2 regions of the Paenibacillus sp. EB106-05-06-XG162 genome follow, and region 2 is predicted to be linked to the other one. Evidence: a T-box and tRNA genes for the amino acid it is inferred to sense, from the RefSeq annotation. Region 2 holds a T-box; the other holds one or more tRNA genes.
What was found. The T-box of region 2 lies ahead of metG (methionine--tRNA ligase). A T-box ahead of a tRNA ligase gene usually reads a tRNA of that ligase, here a tRNA-Met.
Positions count from the first base shown of each region.

Region 1: it has a tRNA-Met gene. The T-box ahead of metG (methionine--tRNA ligase) is inferred to sense a tRNA for this amino acid. The anticodon was not compared.

Region 1 covers NZ_JBYTDT010000001.1:467,363-477,024, reverse strand. Annotated here, with positions in the region: gene AC3WU2_RS01810 (response regulator transcription factor) at 1-1,569, opposite strand, end outside; gene AC3WU2_RS01805 (sensor histidine kinase) at 1,562-3,313, opposite strand; gene AC3WU2_RS01800 (PH domain-containing protein) at 3,706-4,107, shown strand; tRNA gene AC3WU2_RS01795 (tRNA-Val) at 4,266-4,338, opposite strand; tRNA gene AC3WU2_RS01790 (tRNA-Ile) at 4,440-4,516, opposite strand; tRNA gene AC3WU2_RS01785 (tRNA-Met) at 4,543-4,619, opposite strand; gene AC3WU2_RS01780 (hypothetical protein) at 4,707-4,871, opposite strand; gene AC3WU2_RS01775 (ABC transporter substrate-binding protein) at 4,980-6,470, opposite strand; gene AC3WU2_RS01770 (ABC transporter ATP-binding protein) at 6,477-7,361, opposite strand; gene AC3WU2_RS01765 (ABC transporter permease) at 7,365-9,662, opposite strand, start outside.
Region 2 covers NZ_JBYTDT010000002.1:44,634-54,295, forward strand. Annotated here, with positions in the region: gene AC3WU2_RS06040 (SgrR family transcriptional regulator) at 1-772, shown strand, start outside; gene AC3WU2_RS06045 (hypothetical protein) at 863-1,111, opposite strand; T-box leader at 1,279-1,549, shown strand; gene metG (methionine--tRNA ligase) at 1,596-3,236, shown strand; gene AC3WU2_RS06055 (NCS2 family permease) at 3,365-4,654, shown strand; gene AC3WU2_RS06060 (zinc ribbon domain-containing protein) at 4,876-5,394, opposite strand; gene AC3WU2_RS06065 (GTP cyclohydrolase II) at 5,552-6,307, opposite strand; gene AC3WU2_RS06070 (MFS transporter) at 6,557-7,816, shown strand; gene AC3WU2_RS06075 (DinB family protein) at 7,884-8,378, opposite strand; gene AC3WU2_RS06080 (VOC family protein) at 8,579-8,998, shown strand; gene AC3WU2_RS06085 (vWA domain-containing protein) at 9,147-9,653, opposite strand.

The DNA of each region.
Region 1 (9,662 bases), on a different contig from region 2:
AATCGAAATCTCATGAATTTTCAATCGGTTTTCTTCCAGCAGTTCCATCGCTTTGTGCAGTCGAGCCGTCATAATGTAGTCCGACAAGCCTTCATTCGTGACCTTCTTGTACAACCGAGATAAATAAGAAGGGTTATGGCCGACGACATCGCCGATTCGATTAAGTGTCAAGTCTCCTGCCAAGTTCTGCTGGACATATCGCTGCACCTTTCGAATTACGTCATGTTCCTGATTGCCTTGTCCGGAAAGCTTGTGTTCGAACAGCACCTCTGCTAGGTGATAAAAATAATCGACAACTTCCTTCCAGTTGTGTTGACAGTCGAGTGCTGTCATTTTCCCCAAATTGATTCTACTTCCGATATCATTCTGAATTTCCCAGCGGTTAATATATGATAAAAAAATCGATACGAGCGTATAATAGACTTCGGTTTTAATGGAATTCATCGCATCGATTCCTTCGGCTATCACTTTCATAATCTCCGCATATTCTGCAATGAATTGGTCTCTCTGCCCATTCTCGAGCACCGTCTGAAGTAAGTTAAGCTTTTTCAACTGCTTTCTTCGTTCGTGGTTCGATGGGGCGCCCGAAGCAGCTTGGACAGATTGCTCCAGAAGAAGCAGCTGCTGCCCTAACCCAAGTCCTCGATTTAGCTGCTGCTGCAAGTGATCAAACTGTTCAGCAATTTGAGTCCATTCCTGGAACGTTGCTCCAATGGCGATAGATAGATTCAGTTTTAGCAAGCCGCTGCATGCGTCCTGGATCATTTCCGCTGCACCCTTTAGAAATACGAGACAATGCTGACGAAGCTCAATAAGCTTGTCGACAGTTAAGGCTTCCTTTGGTTCTGCGGGCTGAATCAGCCAAAGCACCTTCGTTTTTTTCTCAAAATCAAACGAAATCAACTGTACCTTAGCCGATAAATATTCCTTCGCGATATTCTGAATGGCAAATAGATAGAGAGATTTGTCGAAGGAACGAACGTCTTCATTCCAATTGTCTACCCTTCCGATCATAACGACGACAGGCTTGGCCGGCTCGAGCTCGATGTTAACCTCCTGGAAGCTCAAGCTGAGAGCGTCGTACGTTAATAAATCCCCTTGAACAAGCTCCCACAGCAGCTCCTTCTGCAATCGAGGAGCAATCAGCTGCATCTGCTGTTTAGATTTCGTAATAAACTCCTCTGCCGCGACCGCTTCAGATAAAGCTGTTACTGCTTTTTGTACTGCTTGAACGATGGCCTCGTCACCCTCTGTTTTTAGCAAATAATCCACGCTACCGTTGCGAATCGCTTCGTGAATATATTCAAAATCGCTATATCCCGTCAAAAAAATCACTTTGCATCTCGGCCAGCATGTTACAATTTCCCGGTGCAGCTCGATTCCGCTCATGCCCGGCATGCGAATATCCGTCAGTACGATATCGATTTTGATCGTTTGCATGCAGCGAAGAGCATCTGCCGAAGAGTAGGCGCTTAGCACCTCCAATTCAGGGATTGCCTTTCTATCAAACAAATCGACAATAGTCTCGACGATCAAAGCTTCATTGTCAACAATTAGCAATCTATTCAACCTGATCAACTCCCCTAGTAGATAAATGCAGCACAACCAGTAAGCCTCCCGCTGCCCCACGGTCGACAGTCAATCCATACAATTCACCATATCTTAACTTTAGACGTCGGTGCACGTTCAGTAATCCGGTAGATTCCTTTCCGAGTACGTGAGAGCGTAGCTCATGCTGCAGCTCAGCAAGCCCCTCTTCCGAAATGTTCTCTCCATTGTCCTCCACTTTGATCCGTAAAGCTTCGTCTGCAGACTCAAACCGGACCGTCAGGATGCCATCCGCCACTTTGTCTTCCAGTCCGTGTACATAGGCATTTTCAATGATGGGCTGCAAAATGAGCCGCGGAACCGGAAGCTTGTGAAACGGATTAGGAAGCTCCGCCCATTCCACGGTGATCTGCCTAGAAAAGCGCAGCGATTGAATTTCGGTATAGGCCTTCGAGTGGCTCACTTCCTGTTCGAGCGAAACCGTCTCGGCGCTAGTCCGGGTAATGAATCTAAAATAATCTCCGAGGTGCTGTACAAGCCGCTCCGCCGTTTGAACATCATGCATTCGAACGAGTCCCTGCAAAATAAAAAAGCTGTTATACAGAAAATGCGGATTAATCTGCGACTGCAGCTGCTTCAGCTCCGCTCCCTGAGAACGGATACGCTCCTCATACACTTCACCGATCAGCTTATTCAATTGACTAACCATCGCATTGAACTGTCCGTACAAATATTTGAACTCGTCACTGTAATGATGGTCAATTTCTACCTGCAAGTCCCCTTTCTCTACTTTTCGGAACGAAGTGACGAGACGTTTGAGCGGCCGATGAATTAACTGGAAAATCCAATATGAAAAAACAACAATCACAATGGTTGAAAGGATGGATAGCAGCCACAACAGTTTGCGGTATTTGTCCAGCGGTCCAAGTGCTGTATCCTCCGGAACATAGACAGCCAAATATGTGTCTAGCAGCTTGGAATATTCGAAAGTAATCAAATAGTTCATGCCGTTGATGCTTAGGCTGCCTTGATTGCTCTTCCCGCTTTGTATCGCTGAATGATTGAGGAACTTCCTTAGTTCAGGCAATTTAAAATCGCTATTTCCGTCCGTAAATGACCATTTCTGCTTTATGTTAATCAATGCTGCGCCCGCTCCATTCATGTCGATGATATGGCGAAGCGTGTCTCGAAGCTTCTCTGAAGATAAATCGACTCCTAGCGCAATCGTCAGAGGGAGCTTCTGGAACGGATCGGGATACACCTCACTCAGAAAAAGACTCTTCTTCCAATAGGTGATCTTCGAGCCTGAGCTGCCGGACATTTTCAATGCATACAACTCATCTTCGGGAATGTGATTGTCGTAGCTGTTAGCAAAGATGCCCCTATCCAGCGAGGGGATATACACCTTTACGTTTTGAACATATAAGCTTGATGTTTTCAGCAGATTCAGCTTCTCTTTCACGTTGAGAATAGTCTGTATTCTTGTGTAATCGTCCAATTCTGCGGCAATCGTCCGAATTTTCTGGAAATCGTCGTTGAATATAAGCTCCTTGTTGATCCGGATAATCCGCTCCATTTCATTTTCAAAAGAGCTTATATAAAAATGAACCTTGGAAGCCACGGATTGTGACAGTTCCTCGCGGGTGTTGTTCTCCGCTGATTGAATAATGTAGATGCTGATGCCGTATATAGGAATCATGACGATGAGAAACGATAGAAGCAGCTTCGTAAAAATACCCGCATGAAACACTTTGAATACGTTCATACATTCCCCCCGAAATGATATAGATGAGAAATAACGTAGGATTGTCGTCATGTTGCGGACTGAGAATATCTACGATGAGAGTTTTGAAGCGGTAAGAGAAGGTAATTTGGTAGGCAAATATAAAGATGATTAGCACAATTCGATAAGAGGAGGTAAACCCAAGGAAGTAAAATCACCTTGTATATTCTTCAGAAGAAGTCTATTTTCCTTTTAGTGATATATAAAAAAAGAGTGCCATACCACCACCAAACCATTCAGAGAATTTCGCTATTGCTTGATCGACGAACTTTTGCTGTGCTTCTGGGTTCCGTTATTCATGTCAACATGCTACAATTAGGGTGGTATTGACTTCAAATTTTTCTATAATTTTCTCTCAGAGGAGGTAGACTCAAATGTCAAATAAAGAGTCGCTAACACGTGGATCGTTAATTTGGGAAGGGAGAAAACGCACAATCTTCGGCTTGCCGCTTTCATTTACAAAATACTTTGTGTACGAGAAAAGATTGGTCACAAGAAAAGGATTCATTTCATTGGTAGAGGATGAATTGGATTTCTATAAAGTACTAGATAAGAGTCTAGTGTTACCATTCTGGCAGCGTGTATTCGGTTGCGGTTCGATTCACCTCAATGTTGCCGATGTGGATACACCAATCAAAATACTTGAATCGGTTAAAGCTCCACGAGAAGTCTACGATCACATCGATACTATCGTAACGGAACTGACAAAGAATAACTCGGTGCGTACAGCCGCCAGCATCCTAGGTTCGATATCGCAAGAAGACTTCATTCGTTAGATGTTCTTATAAGCAATTATCTACGAATTAAAAACTCCAGAAATGCAATAAACCCTTACTCCGTAAGGGTTTATCTTGTACCAGGCTGTTCAATCCAAATAAATATTAATAAAAACAAAAGAGCCCTTATATCAAGGACTCTCAGGTTTGATCTTGTATGATCTGTAGTGGGCTCGAACCACTGACCCCTACCCTGTCAAGATAGTGCTCTCCCAGCTGAGCTAACAGATCATGTTATGAAGACAAATACTATAGTACCAAATTCTGATTGCGATGTCAATCTAAAATCTAGAAATCTCTGAAACTTATGTATGATAGATCAAGGATTACTATGGTGGGCCCTGAGGGACTCGAACCCCCGACCAATCGGTTATGAGCCGACCGCTCTAACCAACTGAGCTAAGGGCCCTTAATCAATTCATCATCATAAGAATTTGGTTGCGGGGGCAGGATTTGAACCTGCGGCCTTCGGGTTATGAGCCCGACGAGCTACCGAGCTGCTCCACCCCGCGTCATTTATTCAATAGCGACAAAAATAAATATACACTATATATACGAGTAAAGTCAAGAAAAATTTAACGTTCTAAACAATTATCACCTTAGGTGATAAATCGTACCCCGTAACGCCCCTTACGCGAGCGAAAAATCTCGATTTCCTGCGGATCTGAATAGCCATAAATCCATGCGTCATTCTCGATGCGCTTCAGGATGCAGCTCGCTTGAAATTTGGTATTGTACAACTTGCCCCAGTAGATCCATTTCATATTGACTCAGCTCCTGTCTTATCACGATGTCTTCTTTATGCCTATAGAATACCCCATAACATGAAAAAAAAGCCTTAAACTCCATACGAAGTTTAAGGCTCTTCTTACTTAACCTGCTGGTACGATTTCCGTCGTGCCACCGTTCATGCCGTTAGCTGGCTTACTCGGGTTCTTCTTCATTTCGATCAGCAACTTGTCGCCTTCTTTTTGCCACTCTTTCAAGCCCTCTGCAGAAGATTTCTTGCCATCAAGTACCGTCTGGAAGATCTCTCTTCCTTTTTCTCCCACTTGAAGAATGTTAGGGTACTTATTATACAAATCCATCTCTTGGTTGTTTGGTGTTACAGGCTTCAACGTATAGAAAGCTGCAATGTTATAGTTCAAACCATCCTTTGGTTGAATATATTTCTTACGGGATACAATCTCGTAGCTGCTGCGTGATTTCAATTTCGCCCATTCTTCACTATTCAAGAACTTAATGAAATCCCAAGCATCTTTATCATTTTGAGCTTTGGCATTAATACCCATCAAGTTGTTCAGATAAATGTTACCACCAATGCCTGGTGCTTCAGGATGCGTTGGAAGGGTTACAACATCCCAATCCACTTTCTCGAAGTTCTTAATTTTAGATGCATTTTTGTTCGCATCCAAAATATCGTTCACATAGCTGTAATCCGCAATCGTCATCGCCGTTTTACCGGACAAGAAGCTATCGCTTTGCAGCGGATTATAACGTCCACCATTAGACGAATCATCCTGTAGGTCTTTTTGTGTTGGAATGACTTTCTCGGATACCAGCTTCGCAAATGTGCTCCAAGCTTTCTCCCAAGCTGGTGTATCAACCGTCATCTTGTCGCCCTTATCATCATACATACGAAGCTGCAAGGCAGAGAGATACGTTCCTGTCATATCATAGAAAGGATCTCCTGACCAACGATTCATTTGAAGTCCGAACTTCTTGTTCGCACCCTCACCCGATTTCAAACGGCGTGCTAGCGTAAAGACATCGTCCCAGCTCATGCCGTCTTTAGGCGGCTCAATATTGTTCTGTGTGAAGAATTTCTTATTATAGAATAAGGCCGATGAACCAAACGTAGGCGCAAGACCATAAATATTGTTGTCGCCCAAATCTTTAATGCCTTCCATAACCGTCGGAACAATATCTGTCGTATCAAATTTATCTTGTTGGATCATTGGATCCAGCTGTTTCAACATATTCTCACGAACGAGCTTCTTATACACATTCGTGTCCATAATCATCACGTCAGGAGCATTTGGACCCGAGAGCAGCTTCTTCGTTTCTTCGTATGGATCCGGTTGCTTCTGATCTGGCTTCGGCTCTTCATAACGATAGTTGCTATTGTCAATCGCTGATACGAATTCAATCTTCACATTCGGATGCGTATATTCATAGATATCTGTATATTGCTGACGTAGATAGGAGTCATCGCCTCCGTAACTATAGATCGTACCAATCCGTAATACTTTCTCTTGTCCAGCTTCCTCGCTTTCACCCTTGCTGCATGCCGCAAGAACAGGAGCGAATAATGACAAACTTAACGTAACCATTAACAGCTTCTTACTCCACTTTGTCTTCATCCTAAATTATCCCTCCAATGATTTGGGTGACCGAATAATAATCTGATCCCCATCGAACTCCATTGATGCTTTATCTTTAATTTGCAGAGCTTGCAAGTACTCTTTAGGCACCTGCAAACGTCCAACCCGGTCTACAACCACGTACGCTTCATGAATCTCCTGAAGTCCGCCTTGACCCTTGAGCAGTGCCTCTTCATCTTGATCCAAATTCGGATTCCGTTTGATGAACTCCGTACTTGTCAGACCATCCCGAATGGCTACTACACGATCGACTTTCTCAGCGAGCGATAAATCATGGGTTACGATAACGATCGTTACGCCCAGCTCTTGATTCAACCTCCGGAAAATCCCCATAATGCTATCCGAGGTCTGCGTATCCACAGAACCTGTCGGTTCATCGGCCAGCAGAAGCCGTGGACGATTCGAGAGCGAGATCGCAATCGCCACACGCTGCTGTTCCCCCCCGGAGAGCTGATGCAGCTTGTTATACATCCGGTCTTTCAGACCGACCCATTCAAGCAATTGCTTCGCATAGGCGCGGTCTACCTTCCCGCTGAGCATCATCGGCATCTCCACATTCTCAATCGCTGTTAGATAAGGGAGCAAGTTCCGCGCATTATTCTGCCAGATGAACCCGACCGTATTACGTTTATACTCTACGAGCTGATCATCTGTAATCTTGAGCAAATCCCACTCGCCGACGCGAACTTGGCCCGCTGAAGGGCGATCCAGCCCACCGAGAATATTGAGCATCGTCGATTTCCCGCTGCCACTATTCCCGATGATCGCCATCATCTCGCCTTCCTTCACGGATATATTCAAGCCTTGGAGCGCAACGACTTCCAGATCATCCGTCTTAAAAATTTTGACAAGTCCTTCGCAATGAATCATCGTTTAACGCTCCTCTCCCATTTTGACGGCTTGATGCACGCGTAATCGACGGATATGCATGAACAAGAGTGCAGCCCCGGTTACCATCATAACGCCTACAACAATGTACAACTGCGTCGTATCCTTATTCTCGAATACAATTCGGAACGGAGGAACCTGCATATTCACATTTTCCGTCGTCTGCAGGAATGGCAAGAACAGAATACTGGATAACTTACCGATTAATACCCCGAGCACAATGGACAGTCCTGCTGTGAAAATCTGCTCTAAGAGGAGCATCCCCGTCAACTGCTTCCTTGATAGTCCCATCGCACGCAGTACGCCAAACTGAACGACGCGTCCCGATAGGTTGAAAAACCAAAATAATAAATACCCGATTAATGAAATAATGACTGATACGAGGAACCCCAGACTTAGAATTCCGAATACGCCGCCGCGCTGTGGATGCTTATTCTGCTTCACAAGTTCTGTCCGCACATCATCGAGCGTCGCAAGCTCGATGTTGTTCTTCGCTAATTCATCGATGATCGGTGCAACGAGTGCCTTCGGCTCCATTTTCAACCACACTTTGTACGGAATGAGCGGTACTTGGTCATAGATATAGTCCAGATTCGTAATGAAGAACGGCGTCTGCTTCGGATATTGCGTCGGCCAATATGGCAGAACGCCTACAACCACAAATTCGATTGGCTGATTCTGAAGCGAGATGTTGACAACATCGCCTGGTTTGATCTGATACTTTTTCGCTACATTATCAGGAATAATCACCGCGTTCTCATAAGAGCCCAGCAGGTTCAAATAATTGAACGGATGAACAGGGAACAAGTCGTTGCGGAACCATGCGACTTTGGAGAAATCTACATTGTCGATTCCAAGAATATTCCCATTACCGATCGATGTCCCTGACACACTTACACTGCCCTTGGTCTCCAGCACACGAGTCGCCGCCTGGACTCCCTTCAAATGCTTGAATACTTCGAATGGAGGTTCATTATAAATGATCTTACTTGGCTTCTGGCCTTGCCCAGGCTGACCGCCTTTTCCACCGCCGCCATTCTTCTGATCATCCGGATTCACTTCCGAATAACCTTCCCACACCGCTTGTATAATCACGTCTGCACCGTATTTATACAAAGTACGTTCTGTCGAGTTCGTATCGATCGTTCGTGCTGCAGATGCATTGTACACCCCAAGTCCGAGCGTTAGAATCAACAAGATCATGAGCGGGTAATACGAGGTCGCTGAACGGGAGAGCTGTGTGATCGTCAAGTACAGCGGTACCGGGAGCACTTTTTTCGCTATCCATGTCACGAACCGTAAGATCCATGGGAATAAACGCAAGAAGAACAAACCAAATGCAAAAATCGATAACGCCGGAACGAAGAACAGGAACGGATTCACTTGTAATTGGTCCGTCGTCATCCCGGTTTGGAAGGTTAATAGCTGTCTTTGGTTGAACATGTAATAGCCGTAACCTGAAATTCCCAACAAGACAACATCAAGATACCAACGCTGCCAGAAAGGCTTCTGATCCGACCGCGCCAGCTTCTGCTTATAACTTACAATCGAAGCTCTGGCAAATACAACCGCCGGGATAACGCTCGCGATAATTGCGATCAACACGGCAACTGCACCGTATATTATCGCCTGCGAGTTCAGTCCGACAGGAATGGATTGCCGATCTACGAAAGTTAAGAATCCATTCGCAGAACCGATACTCTTAGCCATGAACCATCCGACGAAAGGCCCGATAATCAGCGCGATGATTCCGAGGAATACCCCTTCAATAAGATACATCATTGAAATCTGCCTTGTGCCCGCCCCGCGGCTTCGTAATACCGCAATATCGCTGCGCTGCTTATCCAGTGCCTGCCTTGCATTCATCGCAATGAAGTAGAAGACCATCGCGATCATTGGCGCCGCTAGCGTGAAGAGCAAGGTCTGAAGCTGCAGACTTTGAACCTTAAATTCATCCAGCACATCGGCAAAGGACATTTCCATCTTCGTATCTTTCAGATGTTGGTAGAGTTCAATTTTGAGACGATCAAGCGTATTGCCAAGGGGCGTCAGCTGGCTCGTCTTCACTTCCCGCAGATCAAATGCATAGTACCAGCTTGCTTGATTTAACGGTACTTTGGATTCTTTGAGAATATAATCATTAAATACCTTGTCACTGATAAAGAACGTGTTCATGAGGCTTTCTTGCCCTTGATACCAGTAAGCATCCGTATCATCCTTGGCCTTCACCGTACCGACAATCTTCACCTTCAGCACGAGATCCAGACCGCTATATACGGGATA
Region 2 (9,662 bases):
GTATAATGAGGCTCAGCCTACAGCGGGAGACCAGCCTTTTCTTCATCAATTGGAGAAAGGAAGCAGTTATCTCACATTCAATCTAGCCAAGGAAGGGGTGCTGCAGGATGCTCAGCTGCGCCAAGCGATTCATGTTGGATTGGATCGGGAGCAGATGATTGTTGACTTGGGTGGCCATCGGATGTATCCGGCTGAAGGGTTCATTCGGGACCAAGGGGATCCGTCCTTCCACTCAGAATATCATCTGTCGTACGCGAAGGAGCTTGTCCGGTCTTCGAGCTATCAAGGCGAGCGAATAACGTTATATACGTATGAGATGGTAAGCAATGAGCGTTGTGCGGCGTGGATTCAAGAAGCGTGCAAGCGGATTGGTATTCAAGTCGAGGTGGTGGTTGTGCCCATCCGGGATCTAGCAAACCAAGATAAGCTGGCTGCCGCAGATATGGTCTTTGCGGGAGAGGTGCTGGGGGAACAGTCGGACATTACGCTGATGGAGATGTACACCATGGATACGAGTTTTATTCGCAATCATCTGAGTCCCGCTGGTGCTCTGGTTGTGAATCATGGGATTGCGAAGTGTCTCCTGGAGGAGAATTTAGATAAGAGAATGATGATGCTGCATGAAATTGAAAAAGCGTTGAAGCATCAGCTCCAATTGTTGTTCCTCTATCATAATGTGCAAACGGCGAGTCATCATCCATCGCTTGGTGGGATATCGCTCAATGCTTGGGGGAAAGTAGATTATCGGCATGTCTGGGTTCGGAGAAAATAAGAGGAGTTTGCCATCGGCAAGCTCCTAGAAATGCCCGACAATAGCAATATGGGAGCGCCTTACCCCTCATGGGGAGGGCATTCTTTGTATTTAATCTGCACTGCTTCCGCCGCTATCTCCGCTACTGCCGCTGTCCCCGTCGCTATGGCCCAGTGAACTGCCGCTATCATTTGGGGAGCTATTATGGTTATGATCGAAGTTCGTACTGCTAGAGTCCGCATAGAAATGGGAGCTCGAATATTCACTGCCTTCACTCGGTCTTTGTGATCCACGTTTGGCAATGATGACGATGATGAACACAACGAATGCCAATAAGATCAAGATAATCAGGTTATTCATAGGGAACACTTCCTTTTTTGCAATAATCACATTGTTATGAAGAATTATACCATTCTCGTTGAGATTCGCGGTGTAAAATTCTGTATTCGTTAGAATCGTAAAAATATGATGAATAGACTTGACTTCATAAGATAAATACCTTAATATTCCAATAAATGAAAATGAATCTAAAAGCGAAGAAGAGAAAGAGTACCAATGGCGATGTCTCTTACAGAAAAGCTCCGGTAGCTGAGAAGGAGCAGGGAATAACCTTGGGAATATGGTCTCAGAGCTGCGCATCGAATCCCCGCTTGGGGATGTAGGCTGCGCCGGGTCCTGCACCCGTTACTGTGCTAGGGTATAACCGCTGCTTGCTTGGCGCAGTACCCGAAGAGGTGACTGCTGGAAGGCAGGAATGAAATTGGGTGGTACCGCGTGAGTTGAACTCTCGTCCCTTTGTGGATGAGGGTTTTTTTGCGTTTTCTAAGAAAAAGGAGGATGAAAGATGGAGTATGTATTTATTGGCGGGGCATGGCCTTATGCGAACGGTGATCTGCACCTCGGGCGCCTCTCGAGCCTGCTGCCGGGTGATGTGCTCGCGCGTTATTACCGTGCGAAGGGGAAGAAGGTCCTTTATGTATCGGGCAGTGATTGCCATGGGACGCCGATTGCGGTGCAAGCGGCGAAGGAAGGCGTAGAACCGCAGGTAATCGCCGATCGTTACCACAGGCAATTCATTGAATGCTTCGCTAAGCTGAGTGTCTCTTACGACTGGTATACGCGTACAGATCAGGCTGGTCATCATCATGTTGTGCAAGAGGTATTCTTAGCACTTCTGCGAAAAGGAATTCTGTATCGAAAGACGGTCCAGCAGACCTACTGTGAGACGGATCATCGATTCCTGCCCGATCGATATGTCGAAGGGACTTGTCCGGTATGCGGCAGCACTGCGAGAGGGGATCAATGCGATGTCTGCGGGGCACTGCTCGATCCAGCGGATTTGCTGGATCGAACTTGTAAGCTATGCGGTAATTCCCCTGTGGAGCGGGCAACGGAGCATTATTATTTCGAGCTCTCGAAATTCCAAGAAGAGCTCACCTTATACGCCCAACATGCCACGGGATGGCGAGATAATGCGGTGCAGATGACGCAGCGGTACTTCAATGAAGGGTTACAGGATCGAGCCGTAACAAGAGATTTGGATTGGGGGATCGAGGTTCCTGTGCAAGGGTTCGAAGAGAAGAAGATTTATGTCTGGATCGAGGCAGTCTGCGGCTATTTGTCAGCGAGTAAGCAGTGGGCGAACGAGACCGGAAATCGCTGGGAACCGTACTGGATCGAAGGAGAAGGGGACGTGCTCGCCTATTATGTGCATGGCAAAGATAACATACCGTTTCATTCCGTTATTTGGCCGGCGTTATTACGAGGCGTTGGTGATCTCCATTTGCCGGATCGGATTATTTCGAGCGAATACATGACACTTGAAGGAAGAAAGTTCTCGACGAGCCGGAATTGGGCGATATGGGTACCTGATATGCTGCAACGGTATTCAGCAGATTCTATTCGCTATTTCCTTATTGCTAATGGTCCGGAGCGACGAGATACAGATTTCTCTTGGCGGGAGTTCATTTATAGCCATAACGGCGAGTTGCTAGGTGCCTTCGGCAATTTCGTGAACCGTACGCTCGCATTCATTCAGAAATCGCTCGATGCGCACGTTCCAGCCGGGCACATGGATCCAACGTGGAGAGAGGCGCTCGAAGAACTTTACCAACAATCTGGAACAGGCATTGAGGAAGCTAGATTCAAGGAATCCCTGGATCTCATCTTCGCCCACATTCGCTCTGCGAATAAATACTTCGATGAACGCAAACCCTGGGTACAGGTCAAGGAAAACCGATCGGCGTGCAGCGATACATTATATACTTGCACACAAATCATCGCGAACCTTGCGAATTTGCTACAGCCGTTTATTCCTTTTGCCTGTGATAAGATTAGAGAATTCTTGTCGCTTAAGGATCCAGTCTGGCAGTGGATCTCGGTTCCGGACAATCAATGGATACAGAATCTCGAATTATTGTTTGAACGCATCGATATCCGTCAGATCGAAGAAGAGACGCGTCTTCTCAGCCAGCAGTCATTCTAAAAGCCTGATACTTTGTTAAATTATTACATTGTGTGCTTGAGATGTTCTTGTTACAATGTACAGCGAGATGTGAGATCTATACACATTTTGGGCGGGCGAGGGGTTTTACGAAGAAGAAGGTTCACCAAATGATTCAAAAATGGTTTCGTCTACAGGAACACGGTACGAACGTAACCCAAGAGATCATGGCGGGAATCGTCTCATTTTTTACAGTAGTCTATATTATTGTCGTCAATGCGTCGATTCTCGCGGATGCGGGGATTCCTTTTGAAATGGGCGTTGCGGCGACAGTATTTACATCGTTTATAGGTTGTCTCATGGTCGGCTTCTGGGCAAATACCCCGAATGTGCTTGTACCCGGTATGGGTGTGAATGCATTATTCACGTACACGATTGTACAAGGTATGGGGTTACCCTGGCAGGAAGCGTTGGCCGCCGTCTTCATTTCGGGCTTGGTGGTTACGGCCATTTCATTCACGTCTTTGACGGATTTGATTGCCAAGGCGATCCCGAATTCGCTGAAACATGCGATTACGGTTGGGATCGGGTTCTTGCTCACGTTCATTGGGATGGAAAAAGGCGGCTTGATCGTCTCTGGTAAGAGCACGCTCTTGGCGTTAGGCAGTTTTTCCGACCCGCACGTACTTCTGACGTTGGCCTCACTTGGGATTACGCTCTTCTTGTTCGTGCGTAATGTCCGGGGGAATCTGTTGATCGGTATCGCACTTGGCACAGCGCTTGCAGCGTTGTTCGGCGGACTGAATACAGGTTCTGGAGGTGAAACGGCCCTATCCCTTGCGGATTATGGTTCGTTCATCGGTGCCATGTCCTTCGACAGCATCGGTTCAATCGTCTTCTGGGTCGCGGTATTCTCGCTCATCTTGGTCGTCTTGTTCGAGAATGTCGGCTTGATTCATGGTCAGATGGAAATGATCAAGCGTCCTGACAAGTTCAAGCGTACGTTCCAAGCTAGTGCGGTATCTGCCGTGAGTGCTGGTCTGCTCGGTACGAGTCCGACGATTTCTTCGGTGGAGTCAGCAGCGGGGATTTCGGCTGGCGGGAGAACAGGATTAACCTCCATTACGACAGGGGTTCTGTTCCTGAGCTCGATGGCAGTCATTCCGCTCATCAAGATGATTCCGAGCTCCGCGATTGCGCCGGTGCTGATGATTATCGGGGGGCTAATGATCCAGGGCATTCGGGAGATCAAATTCGACGATATGACGGATTGGTTCCCAGCGTTTCTGACGATTGCAGCGATTCCGCTCACCTCGAGTATCGTGGATGGAATGGCATTCGGCTTCATCGCGTATCCACTCCTTAAGATCGCAACAGGCAAATGGAAGAGTGTTGGCATCGTATCCTACGTGATCGCAATGCTGTTTGTTATGAATTTTGTGCTTCATACTGCAGGTTAATGGAATAAGAAGTAGATGGTAGAGCCGCCTTCGTCAGAGGGCGGCTTTGCTGCGTTCGCAGCAGCTTGGAGTTAAAAGAAAAAGCACACCGGAACGATTAAGTCCTGGTGTGCTTTATTCGTTATCCTGCTTGGGATGTTTCTTTTCGAATTTCCTTCGATTGAACGCTGTCTTGCTCTTGGTATGCTTTAAGTGTACCGATTCTGGTGCCTAGTTATTCGTTATTCTTGGCGCTCTTGATCGCGATCCGGGGCAGGCTGCTCCGGTGCATCTGCGTCTACAGGCTCAGAATCCACGGACTTGCTGTGCGCGCGATCCGCGCTTTCTTCTGAGGAGGGAGTGACGGCAATCGGCTCTTCAGTCACATAAATTTCTTCTTTAAACGAGTTGCCGCAATGACTGCAGAATTTTGCCTCGTAAGGAGCGGCTTCTCCACAGGAACAGAGTTTTTCTCCTTTGACACGCGCGAGTTCTTGTTCTAAGGCTACAATTTGGATTTCTATGTCGGAAATTTCACGGCATAGCCCCTTCATACGCCCTTCAGCGTCATCCATTGAAGTGGATGTGACGGTACTCATCCCGGATGCACGGTACACGAGTTCACCGAGCTGCTCATAGTGCTCCTGAATATCTTTGCGTTTGGACGCAATCTGGGTGTATAGCTTCGTGTACTCTACTGTTTGCTGTGCTTTATCTTTCACTTGGTTCAGACCGGATTTCATTTTATCGAATATGCTCATGGCTATTCCTCCTCTAAATACATACAGGTCGTGCATTTCCCTTATTATCCCATGCAGCAGTAGTCAGGGCAATAGAAGGACGAGCTGGTTACACGAAAAAAGACTGCCGTTCACCGAGGAGCTTCGTGGTGAATGACAGTCATTAGCGTAGACTTCATTATTCGGAGCCAGTCCGTAGATGGCCTGATCGAGCGACCTTGGTCTCCAGGTACCGCTCATTGAATTCGGACACATCACCCCAGAGAGGAACGCGTCCAGATAGGTTCGCGCCAGATTGCTGCAAAGCCTGCAGCTTTCTTGGGTTGTTCGTAATGAGTGTAACCGGTTTGGAACGCAAGGATTGAAGCACGAGAATCGCTTCTTCATAATTTCGTGAGTCATCGGAGAATCCAAGCTGTAGGTTTGCTTCAACCGTATCGAGCCCTTCTTCCTGCAGCAAGTAGGCTAGAGCTTTGCTGAAGAGTCCAATACCGCGTCCTTCATGATTCGCAAGATAGAATAGCGCGCCAGCGCCTTGCTTCACGATCATCTGCATCGATTGACGGAGCTGGAAGCCGCAGTCGCATCGTTTACTTCCGAAGATATCGCCTGTATGGCAAATGCTATGGAATCGGATAATGGCATCATCCGCATGCTCGAAATCGCCGTAGACGAGTACGCTGGATTGCTGCATCTCTGCAAGTGAAGCCTGCGATAACCGGGCAACCAAGGCTTCAATCGGAAGCTCTTGTCCCGGGGTCGTATTCGGCAGTGCATCGCTAGGCACCCAGCAATACCACTGAAAAATATGCGTCTCCCCATGTAGATTCACCGGCAGCTTGATTGGGCCGGCCAAATAGAGGGACTGGTTGGTATCTTGTATATAACGGACTTTATGCTTCAACACATCTGTGATTTTTTTGGATATTGTCATATCGCGTCGCTCCTAACTTTCAATCTTACACATTAGTTACTTAATGTAAGTAAGTATATTATTAAAACCAAGTTGAGTCAATGGATTTAACGTTGGATGATTTTGTGCGGCGACTCTACTTTGCTACTTCTTAGTATAGTGATATAAGTCACAACGAGCAAATAGGTGAATTGTGGTTCTTTTAATGCCAATTGGGGTACGTTAATGCGAGTGGTGTTCAAATGAAGAACAGATGTAGGAGGATTGCAGATGCAGAAGGCGCATCCAATGGACCGAGCCGAACGGCTTACAGGCCAGTCATGGCTGCTGCTTGCGGTGCACGCATTGTTCGTGATTGCGAGCAGTCTATCGGGAACCTTCCTCGGTGTATACCTTTGGAAAGCAAGTCATAATTTTGCGGCGATCGGCTGGTTTACGCTCTTGACCCATTTGTGTATGGCGCTGACATTCTGGATTGCAGGGTATGTGGTGAAGAAAGGCTATACATTATTATGTTTTCGAATAGGGATTGCACTCTCCGCGGGTTTCTATGCGATTGTCTTGCTTCTCGGGACGTCTGCCGTTCACTATATTTGGCTGTTAGGGCTTGTGCAAGGGCTTGCTACCGGGCTATTCTGGCTTGTGTTTAATGTAATTTATTTCGAGGTGTCAGAACCCGATACACGGGATCGATTCAATGGTTGGATGGGGATATTCGGTGCGATTGCGGGGATGGTTGCACCTTGGTGTTCGGGGCTTCTGATTTCGCATATGAACGCAGAGCGTGGTTACCGTATGGTGTTCATGATCTCACTCGGTACCTTCATCGCCGGGGTTGTCGTTAGCTTTTGGTTGCGTCAGCGGCGAACAGAGGGAGTCTACGAATGGAGACTGCCTGCCCGTATTTTGCAGACGAAGGGGACACCGTGGCGATCTATTCTCGGAGCACTGGCGGCGCAAGGATTCCGTGAATCCGTATTCGGGGTGATGATTGGTCTGCTCGTATATATCCAGACGGGGAGTGAGATGAAGCTCGGTAACTTCACATTGATTACATCGGCGATTGCTTTCATCAGTTTCTATTTCGTGGGCAAATGGATTAAGCCGTCTTGGCGGAGCCCGGCCATGCTCCTGGGTACCGTGGCGCTGATCGTGGTGATTCTACCGTTCTTCTTCGGCATGAGCTACATGACGATGCTGATCTTCGGGATTGGGACTTCACTCTTTATTCCGCTCTATACGGTCCCCATGACCTCGGCGGTCTTCGACTTGATTGGACAGAACGAGGAGAGTGTGCGGCAGCGGGAGGAGTATATCGTGCTTCGCGAGTTGGGGCTGAGTGCGGGGCGTATCGTGAGCATGCTTCTATTTATTGTGACGGTGTCTGTCAGTCAAGATCCGCTCGTCTTGAACATTCTGCTTCTTGTCGTGGGCAGTGCCCCCTTCGTATGTTGGTTATGTATGCGGGGATATCTCCGTTCAATGGCGGGGCAGAGAGAGAAGATGCCACGGAGAGAAGTTACTCGGTGAGGATTGTGAAGTGGATTAATGAAAGGAGTGGGATTGCCGCCACTCCTTTTTCTGTGGGATGGGACGATTACGGCTTGTGGATCGCAGGCTGATTGACCAATCCACGGCCAATCAGATTGGCGGAGATAGGTTGCTTCCCGATTTCTCTTGCCCACACGGATAATTGGCCCATATGATGAATCTCATGTGCGATGATATGACGCGTAATTTCACCCCAGGTATCTATCACGATGCTTCCATCTGGTCGTGTGTCTTGGAAAATCCGATTCTCCATCTGCTCGTTCCATTCGCTTACGAAATCGATCACCTCGGGGCGGAATGCGGCTTCCAGCTCACGTACTCGTGCAATGCTCTGATAGTCATCGAAGCTTTCTTGGAAATCCGGTCTTCCTTGCATGGCGCGAATCCAGCTCCACTCGACATCGATGATATGGAAGAGTGTATGTAGAATACCTCCTACGCCACCGGTCCGAACTTTCAATAGCTCATCCAGTGGAACATCTTCACACCAGCGGAACCAATCGTCCCGAACTTGCCAATTGTATTCGAATAATGTTTTCAAGGTGATCCCTCTTCTCTCTGAGTAAATTCCAGTTCTATCCTTTTAGTATACGGGAATCTGTCCTGAACGTGGTTAGAATTTAAATGACTTGTAAAAATTGTTCAGCCCTCTTATCGGCGAGGGAAAATCAGGATATAATAATTGCGATGGGAAGGCATGTCCGACCTATACAATGCTGCGAAAAGAGGATGAGGAGTAGTATGAATATTGCACCTTATATCAATTTGGATGGTCAATGTGCAGATGCCGTTGCATTCTATGAGAAGGCACTGCAAGCGAAAGTCAAAGGAATCATGCGTTTTGGCGATATGCCAAATGAAGATCACCCGATCCCTGATGAAGCTAAAAATCGTGTGATGCATGCTGCGATAGAGATTGATGGCCATACTATCATGTTCTCAGATACTTTCCCTGGACAGCCATTTACATATGGAGATCAGCTGAGTATTGCGATCGTATCCAATGATATGGAACGATTGAAGTCGATCTATCATGCACTCGCAGATGGTGGACAGGTGATCATGGAACTGCAGAAGACGTTCTGGAGCCCGCTGTATGGCATGGTGAAGGACAAGTTCGGTATCCAGTGGCAGCTTAACGGCGAAGAGTGTAAAGAATAGTAGCATAAGAACATATAGGATAAGGAGAGGTGTCTCGCGCGCACCGGGTGCCTCTTTTTTTGTGCGTGCCAATCAAAAAGGATGCTCCTCAGTAAATAACCTTTACAGGTTAACGGGGGGCATCCCTTTTGTATGCGGTGTGTTTCGTTTACACGTAAGATCTCTTGCGGAAGAAGAGAAGCGCTGCACCACCGAGAATGAGCAGCATCGCAAGGATCGGTTGGCCTGTGGATAGTTTGCTTAAGATGGAACCGATCGTGAAGACCACGAAGAAGATCAAAGATAGTGCGAGTAGAATATTGATCGGAATGAGCAGATATTTGTTCCGACTGCCCATCCAATAGAATTCGAACAATCCGACGGCAGGCGCGAGAATAAATCCTGGCCACATGATGCCCCAGCTGTCGAACAGCATGGAGATCTGACATACAATCCCTACGGTCATTAGAATCCCACCCGGGATTAATAATCCAACCCCTCGGCGATCTGTTACGGAGAAATACAGCCAATGCAGGAATACGCCAATCGGGATGATGAACATGGTAGGCCAGAAATATTTGAATATCGTGCCCGTACCCCAGGATTCTCCGCCGCTTGTTACGAGCAGAATCCCGAGAACAATCAGAATGCCGCCCATTAGCCAATTTCGGTTCATTTTTCGTTC